Regions from separate parts of the Microbulbifer sp. NBRC 101763 genome, predicted to be linked through region 1. Evidence: predicted binding sites of a transcription regulator. Region 1 holds the regulator's gene; each other region holds the start of a gene.
The links. Region 1 encodes LexA, which represses DNA repair genes until DNA is damaged. Its sites were predicted from a motif close to ACTGTNTNTANANACAGT; they were not measured.

Region 1 (3,258 bases):
CTTTAAGAACTAACTTTGCACAATGAAAGAATTTGAATTATTGCAACTTCAACGAAAAGGCTACCGGGACCTTGCTTAAAGTAGCTACCATTTTTAGCAATATAAACGCAAAGAGGGTTTATCTCTTATCAAGAAAATTTGAATTGAGCTGACTAGACTACGAAACCCATTAGATCACTGGCCAACTCATTGTGGAGCTTTCAGTATCAGATGTTGGCATTTATAGAGTCGCGTTTGATCAGTCCCTGGTCCGCATATATTTCATAATCAGGTCCGCTGTCTCTTCGACGGTATCCACGATATGAAATAAATCCAGGTCACTGGCATCAATACAATTTCGTTCAAGTACTGTATCTACCAACCAGTTGTAGAGTCCTGCCCAATAGCGCTTACCCACAAGCACGATGGGGAAGCGACGGACCTTTTGTGTCTGCACCAATGTCAGCGCTTCAAACAGTTCATCCAGCGTTCCGTAGCCACCAGGCAAGCCCACAAAGCCTACTGCATGCTTAACAAACATAAATTTACGAACAAAGAAATAACGAAAATTTAAACTGATATCCTGGTATGGATTCGCCGCCTGCTCGAAAGGCAGCTCTATGTTTAACCCAATGGAGGTGCCTGGCTGATCGAAGGCTCCTCTATTACAGGCTTCCATAAGGCCGGGCCCTCCACCTGTAATCACGGGCACCCCCTCCGCAGCCAACAGCTCTCCCAGCTTTACCCCCTGTTGATATTCAGGGCTATCCTCGGTAAACCTCGCCCCTCCAAAAACTGTTACTGCTCCACTGAGCGCTACCAGGCGCTCTATTCCATCAACCAACTCGGACTGAATCCGCAGAACCCGCCATGCCTCTGGCATTTTCACATCTAACATTATTTTTTTCCCTCGTTGTCAGATCTTTCAACGATTACTCTCATTACTTGTTTTCATAAACAATGTAGCAGCTTATGAAGAGGCGGGTGTTAGGATTGCGTGAAGCTTAATTCTGTATATAATCCCAGCAACTGTATATAAATACAGAAAAGCTAGGTAAATCTATGACCAATCTCACCGCACGCCAGGCTCAGGTATTAGAGCTCATCAAAGCCTATCTCGATGATACTGGCTACCCTCCCACTCGAGCGGAAATCGCTCAGGAACTGGGGTTCCGCTCACCAAATGCAGCAGAAGAGCACCTGAAAGCACTGGCGCGAAAAGGGGCCATTGAGATGGTTGCCGGCGCCTCACGTGGAATTCGTATCCCCGATCACCAGTCGGGGCTTCCCATTATCGGGCGTGTAGCCGCAGGCAACCCAATTCTTGCTACAGAGCATATTGAGGATTACTGCGACCTTCCTGCCAGCTTCTTTCACCCCCCTGCAGACTTCCTATTGCGGGTTCATGGAATGAGTATGCGCGATGCGGGGATTCTGGATGGGGATTTGCTTGCAGTACAGAAAACTGAGCAAGTCAGGAATGGACAGATTGTCGTAGCGAGAATTGACGAGGAAGTAACTGTTAAGCGTTTCCGCCGCAAAGGTAATCAAGCGACTGTTCAACTGCTGCCAGAGAATGAAGACTTTGAAACTATCCAGGTGGATATGCGGGATAAGAACTTTGTGATCGAAGGCTTGGCAGTAGGCGTCATTCGTCAAACACCATAACCTGTATTAATCTCAAAGCTAAAACAACAACAGCGGCCAATGGCCGCTGTTGAATCATATCTCTATTAACCATTCAATCAATGGATAGTATGGTTAACCGGCATCGACTCATCTTCTTCTTCAAAGTAACCAGGCTCCAGATCATCCAAATTCTGTACAGTTTCTATACCTGCTTCCAGCATTGCACGCGCAACAGCCACTTTGTGTTTTCTCAGGAATTGTAGACTCTCAGCTGAGAAATGAATACTCACCAGAGGGTCCTCCTTGTGACCAGCACGACGCAATGCCACATCGCCATTGGCCAGCTCAATAATTTCGAAAGTTTCGGAGGACATTCGCTTTTCCTTCACTGCACATCAGTTTGCGCACAGTGTACCACAGGCAAATTAGAAGTATCAGGGGCCTAAAAGCCGAGAAACATGGTACGAAAGTACCTGCGACTAACACTCTTCCAGATTGGCCCGCTGCCTACGAATCAACTCAACCATAGATTTATGCCATTGCGTGAGCCCTTGAACGGTAATTGTTACCGGTTCCCGACCAACATTATGTATCGGTATCAAATTGGGCGCTTCGCGCTTAACCTCAGTATTTGACGGCAAAGACAATAGCAAAGTCCAGGCTTGCAGCAGCTGATTTAGCCAACTATCGGGCTGCTCATTCAATTGCTGTAACTCTTTCACCTCATTACTGGCCCTGCCCTGAGTCTCAAGGCTGTCAGCTATCATCTGAAGGGACTCCGGCTCAAAACCCAGCTGCAGCTGATGCGAAAGCTCAACAAGAAAAGCTCTGTATGCTTTCCAGAGCTGCAACACAACCGCCTCCTCAAGTGCGGCACTTTGCAGCGGTGACACATCACTGGTCAGCTGCAGTAACAGCTGGGCTTTGCGCAGAGCCGAGGCAACCTGCCCTGTAAACGGATTACTCATTTACTTTTTTGCAGCTATTTTTTTACGCACTGGCTTGCGCTTCGCTGTGGTAGCCTTACTGCCGGCCTCAACCTGCCAATTACCATCGCGGTAGAAGGCTCGCCACCCCGTTGCCTTGCCCTCCTCCTCAGACTGTACATACTGCTCTTGGGTCTTGCGGCTAAAACGAATTACTGTATCCCGTCCCTGATCATCCTCAACAGGAGCAGAGAACAGAAAAGTGTATTTAGGATCAATCTCACTCTTATGCGGGAGCAACTCCCTCACCAGTGGTGCGCGAGTTTCACGATTTTTAGGGAACTGGCTGGCAGCAAGGAACAAACCCGAAGCCCCATCACGCAGGATATAGTGATCCTCCACTTTTAAGCAGGCCAACTCTGGCATAGATACCGGATCCATTTTCGGGGGAGCCGGTTGGCCATTTTTCAAAAGCTTACGGGTATTCTTACAAGCTTCATTGGTACAACCGAAGTATTTTCCAAAGCGACCGGACTTTAGCTGCATATCACTGCCGCATTTATCACACTCGATAATTGGGCCATCATAACCCTTGATTTTGAAAGTTCCCTGCTCCACTTCATAGCCACTGCAATCCGGATTGTTACCACAGATATGCAGCTTGCGGTGTTCATCGACAAGGTAACTATCCATCGCTGTACCACATATGGCACAACGGCGCTTC
Region 2 (3,258 bases), on a different contig from region 1:
GTTTCACGCTGATTGGTAATACCCACTGCCTCAACATCGGACGCGCGGATGCCGGCGCGTTGCAGAGCTGCCGCGCAAACCCGCTGCGTCACCTGCCAAATTTCTTCGGCATTCTGCTCAACCCAACCGGGTTTAGGGTAGTAGTTGGGGATTTCAGAGTAACTGCGCCCAACCAGAGCGCCGCTACTATTAAAGACAAAGGCCGTAGTGCCCGTAGTGCCCTGGTCAATGGACAGGATCATAGGGTGTCTCACGCTTATTATTCTTGCTTTCATCATCACAGGTCGGACAGCAACAATACCACCGTGACCCAATCATGCATGAGAGTATAAGCCCGATTACTTCCCGTCTAGCGCCCAGCTGATAGCATCTGCGGGAAAACCGCGATACGCCAAATAGCGCTGGCGCCTTGCGCGCTCTTTCATTTGCTGGTCTCTGGGCAGCGCTATATTGATAGGAGCACGGTATTTGCGCTGGAGCTGCTCCTGGGCAAGCTCAAACCAATCAACCTCCAGCTGCTCAATCGCATGGGTCGCGAGCTCTCCTCGAATCCCCCGCTGCTGCAACTCCTGACGAATACGCATAGGCCCCTGCCCACGCTGAACACGAGCGCGGACAAATACTTCAGCAAAGCGCTGATCTGACTGATAATTAAGTGTTTGCAAGCGCTCGAATAGAGCATCGAAATCGGCACCGGGGAACTTGCCCGCAAGCTTTTGCTTCAATTCATGGCGCGAATGCTCACGACGGGCAAGTAACTCAAGCGCCGCACCGAACAGCACTTGAGCGGGATCAACGGAGAAATCCGTGTTTGAATAAGGCACTTACTCTTCCGGGAGTTCCACTACCTCTTCGGGGCTTGCCGGAACCAGGTCACCCAGCAGTTGCGCACGCAGCTGCCCTTCAATCTCATTGCGGATATCCGGGTTGTCACGTAAGAACTTTGTGGCGTTAGCCTTACCCTGGCCAATCTTCTCGCCCTTATAACTGTACCAGGCACCAGCCTTGTCAACCAAGCCCAGTTTCACTCCATAGTCGACTACCTCGCCAACCATATTGATGCCTTCGCCATACATGATCTGGAATTCAGTCTGCTTGAAGGGGGGCGCCACCTTATTTTTGACAACTTTTACGCGAGTCTCATTACCCACTACCTCATCGCCGTCCTTTACGGAACCGATACGACGGATATCCAGACGCACGGAAGAATAGAACTTAAGCGCGTTACCACCAGTGGTGGTTTCCGGGGAACCAAACATCACACCGATCTTCATACGGATCTGGTTAATAAAAATTGCCAGAGTATTGGTGTTCTTGATATTACCGGTCAGCTTGCGCAAAGCCTGGGACATCAGGCGGGCCTGCAAGCCGACGTGGGAATCCCCCATCTCGCCCTCAATCTCTGCACGTGGGGTCAAGGCCGCCACAGAGTCCACTACCAGCACGTCCACGGCACCGGAGCGTACCAGCATATCGGCCACTTCGAGAGCCTGCTCACCGGTATCCGGCTGGGAAACGATCAGCTCGTCAACATTAACACCCAGCTTCTCTGCATAGATGGGGTCGAGCGCATGTTCAGCATCCACAAACGCGCAGGTGCCACCTTTGCGCTGCGCCTCAGCAATAACTTGCAGTGTCAGGGTAGTTTTACCTGAGGATTCAGGACCATAGATCTCAACAATACGGCCGCGGGGCAGACCACCAATACCCAGGGCCACATCCAGACCTAAGGAGCCAGTTGAGATCGCCGGGATACGCTCGCGCTCTTTATCTCCCATGCGCATCACTGTGCCTTTGCCAAACTGGCGTTCGATCTGCGAGAGCGCCGCCTTTAGCGCCTTGTCTTTATTGGAATCCATGACCATTCCCATATTGCTAAGCTGTGTTGATTGGTGGCAAGCTTAACGAAGGATTACTGTATAGGCAACCAGTAATTCCGGCACAACCGGTACCAGTCACCATCGCGCAAATTATGGGCTTTGGGCAGCTGCAAAGCTCGCCCTAACATTGCCAAGGTAACCCACTGCAGCCCTAAACCGGATGCTCATCCAGGATAGCGAGCATACCTTTGATTGCCTCTCTCACAGTCTGCGCCTGTACTTCAGCCCTATCGCCTTGAAAATGAAAGCAACGGGCATCGATCTGCACGGGTTCCTGCCCATCGGCATGAGCCCAGGCAATCCAGACGGTACCTACAGGCTTCTCTTCAGTACCGCCATCGGGACCGGCAATACCACTCACTGCAACAGATAGATTGGCATCCATCATTGCCAACACGCCACAGGCCATCTGGCGGGCAACCGGCTCACTGACAGCACCAAACTGTTGTAAATCCTTGACATCTACACCCAGAACGCTGTGTTTGATGCGGTTGGCATAACTCACGACAGAGCCGTCAAACCAACTTGATGCCCCGGCAATAGCGGTTATCGCTGCGGCAACAGCCCCCCCAGTGCAAGACTCCGCAGCGGTAACTCGCCATGCACGTTTATCCAGTTCCTTACCCAGCCGCTGAGCTAACAGGGTAACGTCTCTATACTCAATCATTACACTTCCCATTAGTTTGAATCGGGAGTAGCCCCCAGCCAGGCAGCAGCCTTGATACACTTTGCTCCTAAACCATCGATACGATTGATGCTTTATTAGCTTCGAATTTTAGGGGGCTGGCTATCAAGAGTAGTTTTTCATATCGAGATTAAAAAAGACTGATCGCTTACAGCATTGATCAACGCTGACTTCAGGGAAAACGAAATACAAAATGCCAGAGAGCCTTCCCCAAAGCGAGACCATCAAGACCACCTCCATATTTGTGATGATCATGAGATCAGAGTTGTTCACTTATTGGATGATGGCTGGTTTTACTCCAGCCACTCAAAACCAAGTCTATTGAAATCCAATTGACTCTTGTCCACAAATAAGAGAAGGGAAACGAAATTCAGGTCGGTAGTATCATTTAGCCATGGCGGAATTTATTAACGAACTGTTTTGAACAGCCAACGGTGAAAATTTTTCCGCCATTCTTGCATCTAGCTTCGCACTAAACCTGGGCTAAGTTGCGACGAAGGTGGTACATGAACTGTTCGGCGCGATTAAGCCAACTCAGGTTCCGCACATCGCTTCTGATGAACCCAATCTACAATTTCGCCCTCCGGGATATAACCACAAACAGTTTCCCTCAGTAGCTGGCGTACCCGCTCATAATCATCACGCTCTACCGCACTAAGTAGCTGGGCCAACACCGTCTTGAATGATTCCCAG
Region 3 (3,258 bases), on a different contig from region 1:
CTGCCTGCCCTTTAAATATTAACTACCGGCAGAGCTTCGAAACGCGTTGTGTAGGCCGGTGAGCGATAGGCCTGCCGCATCTTCCACTGCTTTTGCACCCCCTCAGCACCTAAAAACAAAGTGCCACTGCCAAAGCGCTGATTAACCCGGTCCAGTGTCTGCATCATCATACCAGCACGGGCCGGCTGCCCGATGGCGAATAGATCACCCTGCCCCAAAGTCTTGGGTACCAACTCAACCAGCCCCACCCCAGCTTTCATAAAACGGTGTCCCGGACGATAGAGTTCCCTTATGGCCCCCTTCGCCAAACTGGCAATTAAGCGGGTGTCATCCGTAGGGTAAGGACATCGCACTACGGTGCTGCGGCTGTAATAGTTGGGCTCATGCGGGGATGTATGCAGAAACAGGTGAATCGCTGTTACCAGGTATTCCTGCGCACGCAATTTCTCTGCCGCCCGACTCGCATAGAGTGTAATAGCCTGTAACAGGGGCGGCAGCTCGGTGAGCTTTTCCCCAAATGAGCGGGTGCAATAAATCTGCTTCTTGGGCGCGGGCTGCTCTTCCAGGCTGAAACAGGGAGAGCCATTCAACTCCTCGATAGTTCGCTCAATATTAATATTGGTACGCCTGCGTAAAATTTTGGGGTTGGCCTGCCCCAGGTCATAGGCAGTTACAATGCCAAATTCCCCTAACCGTTGGGCCAAGCGCCGACCAACTCCCCACACCTTGTCAACTGGTATGTGTCTCTGCAGCCATTGCCAACGTTGCGGGCCATCCAAGACACAGACCCCATCGCATTTGGGAATCTTCTTCGCCGCTCTGTTCGCCAACTTGGCCAGGGTTTTACTGGGGGCAATTCCAACTCCCACCGGCATGCGTACATCCCGCCACAGGGTTCGACGTATTCCCTGCCCGTACTCGACCCAGTCCTCCCGCAGGCCCTGCAGATTGAGGAACATCTCATCAATACTGTACACCTCCACCTCTGGGCTAAAGTCCCGCAGGGTTGTCATGACTCTGTGAGAGATATCACCATAGAGAGGGTAGTTACTGGAAAAAATGGCAACATCATGATGCCGCAGCAAATGTTCAATCTTGAAGAAAGGTTCCAAATCACCGATACCCAGCAATTTGGCCTCTTTGGAACGCGCTACCACAAAGCCATCGTTATTTGATAACACCACCACTGGCCTACCCCGCAGGTCCGGCCGAAAAATCTGTTCACAGCTGGCGTAGCAACTGTTGCAATCCACCAATGCCAGCATTCAGCAAGATCGATGGTAGCGAATAGATGCCTTTACCACCCCTTCCACAACGAGTTCCTGCCCCTCCCTGATAGGTATCGGAGGGTAGCGATCATTGGCGGAGAGCAGGCGCCCCCGGTAGCGGTCCAGGACCTTGCAGGCGAGCTGTCCATCCAGGGCAACTACCACAACATCCCCCTGAGCCGGCTCCAGTGAGCGGTCTACTATCAGGAGATCCCGGTCAAAGATTCCCAGGCCCTGCATGGAGTCCCCATTGGCACGCGCCATAAAAGTGGCAGCGGGCCGGGTAATAAGGTGTTGGTCGAGGCTTAGTGAATCCTCCCTGTGGTCATCCGCGGGAGAGGGGAAGCCTGCTGCAACACCATGGCTGTATAAAGGGGTCAGTTTCATTAGGGAACACCAATACTGTATATAAATACAGTTTAGAGGCTGAAAAGTGACACCGGCAAGAGAATTAAGTGACCACAGGGCCGGGAAGTGCTCACTAACATCCAATGGTGGTCAAGAAGAGGTGGAGTCTGACACCAAAGGCCAGCCCACCAGTTACCCTCAAGCCGCTTGGCAGCGTGACACTCTGGCACTATGATCCGGCCCCATAGGCAAAACCCAGATACTAGGGCCTCTTATTACTCGATCAATTGCCCACTGGAACCCCTCGATAAGCCTGCCCCAGCACAAAGAGAGAGACACAAATATGAATTTATTGGTCGCTGCACTGATTGTGGCTTCTTATTTTATCTGCATGAGATTGAGCTCTTCCGCCATCAAAAAGTTAGGCGGCGCCAAGGCAGTGAAACCCTACCGCCTGAAATACATCTCCAAAACTGTGGGCATTGCGCTACTGGGATTTCACTTGGCACTGCTGATCAGTGCTTTGGGATTTGAATATACCCAGGTTTCCATCTTCCTCTCTTCGGTATTTGCTGTAATTGGCGTGGCGCTCTTTGCCCAGTGGTCAATTCTGAGCAATATCACCGCCAGCCTGATTATTTTCTTCGGTTTTCCTTATCGTGTGGGTGACAAAATCCAGGTAATGGATAAGGACGACGACATTTCCGGGATTATTGAGGAAATCACGCTCTTCCATGTATTAATCAGGAGAGGGGAAGAGTTGATCACCTATCCGAACACATTAATGCTCCAGAAAGGCGTAATAAAAAATCCCGAAAAGAGTAAGGCTGAGGATAACAAAGAGCCAGCGAAGTCACGCCCGGCAGAAGTACAGTAATACCCAGGTCCCCGCTTTTTACCATACCCAGCTCAATAACAGAGGGCCGAGACGTAGCTCCCCCGGCTCTCCCATATCCCAGTAATTTGCACACGAGTCCCCATTATCGGCAACAGGGGTTCGTATCAAGTTGATTCAATAGTCTCAATAGTTAAAAATGCGCATGAATCTGTAAAATTGGCTTTAAGGGACTACATGACCGACACCCTCAAAGATATACTCCACTTTATCCAAGAAATGGGGCTGAAAAATGGTCTGTTTGTCGTATTTTTCATCTTTGCACATTATTTACTTTTCTGGATGTACAGCGGGCGACTGAAAGATCGTCAAGTTGAAATTGATCGACTAGCGGCAGATAATAGGGAGTATCGAGACAGGTTCCTGAAGCTGATGGATAATGCCTTCTCCTATTCCCCGCCCACCAGAAAAGTGGCACCGAGAAAGCCAATTAATGAAAAGGAGTTTGAGTAGTGCTCTACATATTGTTAGCCCTTGCTCTTTTCTTCATTTCAATCCAGATATATCGGCTTTGGGAAATGAGAAAACACGACCAGCACTTGTTCGAGTTTTGTCAGTTGCGGAGAGATACCATTACGTATCTCTCTAACTCCTATGAGAGTCTCTCCAGAACAGATTATATCGCCCTCAGAAAAATCAACGATGCCCTGAGTACTATCATTGCGGAGTACAAGGAGCATAGAACCGTTGTATTCAACTTCCGTTTATTTGTGGAGTACCTGGATGAGCTGAAGGCTTTCGAAAAAA

Region 2: recA (recombinase RecA) is a predicted target of LexA. The motif match lies at 1,915-1,932, and genes of this name have one in related genera.
Region 3: ABWV76_RS16765 (LexA family protein) is a predicted target of LexA. The motif match lies at 1,670-1,687, and genes of this name have one in related genera.

The regions. Positions count from the first base shown of each region.
Region 1 covers NZ_BAABQV010000005.1:417,000-420,257, forward strand. The annotation lists gene ABWV76_RS14700 (LOG family protein) at 239-877, opposite strand; gene lexA (transcriptional repressor LexA) at 1,042-1,647, shown strand; gene ABWV76_RS14710 (hypothetical protein) at 1,725-1,982, opposite strand; gene ABWV76_RS14715 (DUF6586 family protein) at 2,088-2,576, opposite strand; gene topA (type I DNA topoisomerase) at 2,577-3,258, opposite strand, start outside.
Region 2 covers NZ_BAABQV010000004.1:514,205-517,462, reverse strand. The annotation lists gene glpK (glycerol kinase GlpK) at 1-242, opposite strand, end outside; gene ABWV76_RS12860 (regulatory protein RecX) at 339-824, opposite strand; gene recA (recombinase RecA) at 825-1,859, opposite strand; gene ABWV76_RS12850 (CinA family protein) at 2,032-2,547, opposite strand; gene ABWV76_RS12845 (polysaccharide biosynthesis protein) at 3,090-3,258, opposite strand, start outside.
Region 3 covers NZ_BAABQV010000006.1:334,105-337,362, reverse strand. The annotation lists gene ABWV76_RS16770 (Y-family DNA polymerase) at 12-1,265, opposite strand; gene ABWV76_RS16765 (LexA family protein) at 1,266-1,655, opposite strand; gene ABWV76_RS16760 (mechanosensitive ion channel domain-containing protein) at 1,960-2,493, shown strand; gene ABWV76_RS16755 (hypothetical protein) at 2,689-2,964, shown strand; gene ABWV76_RS16750 (hypothetical protein) at 2,964-3,258, shown strand, end outside.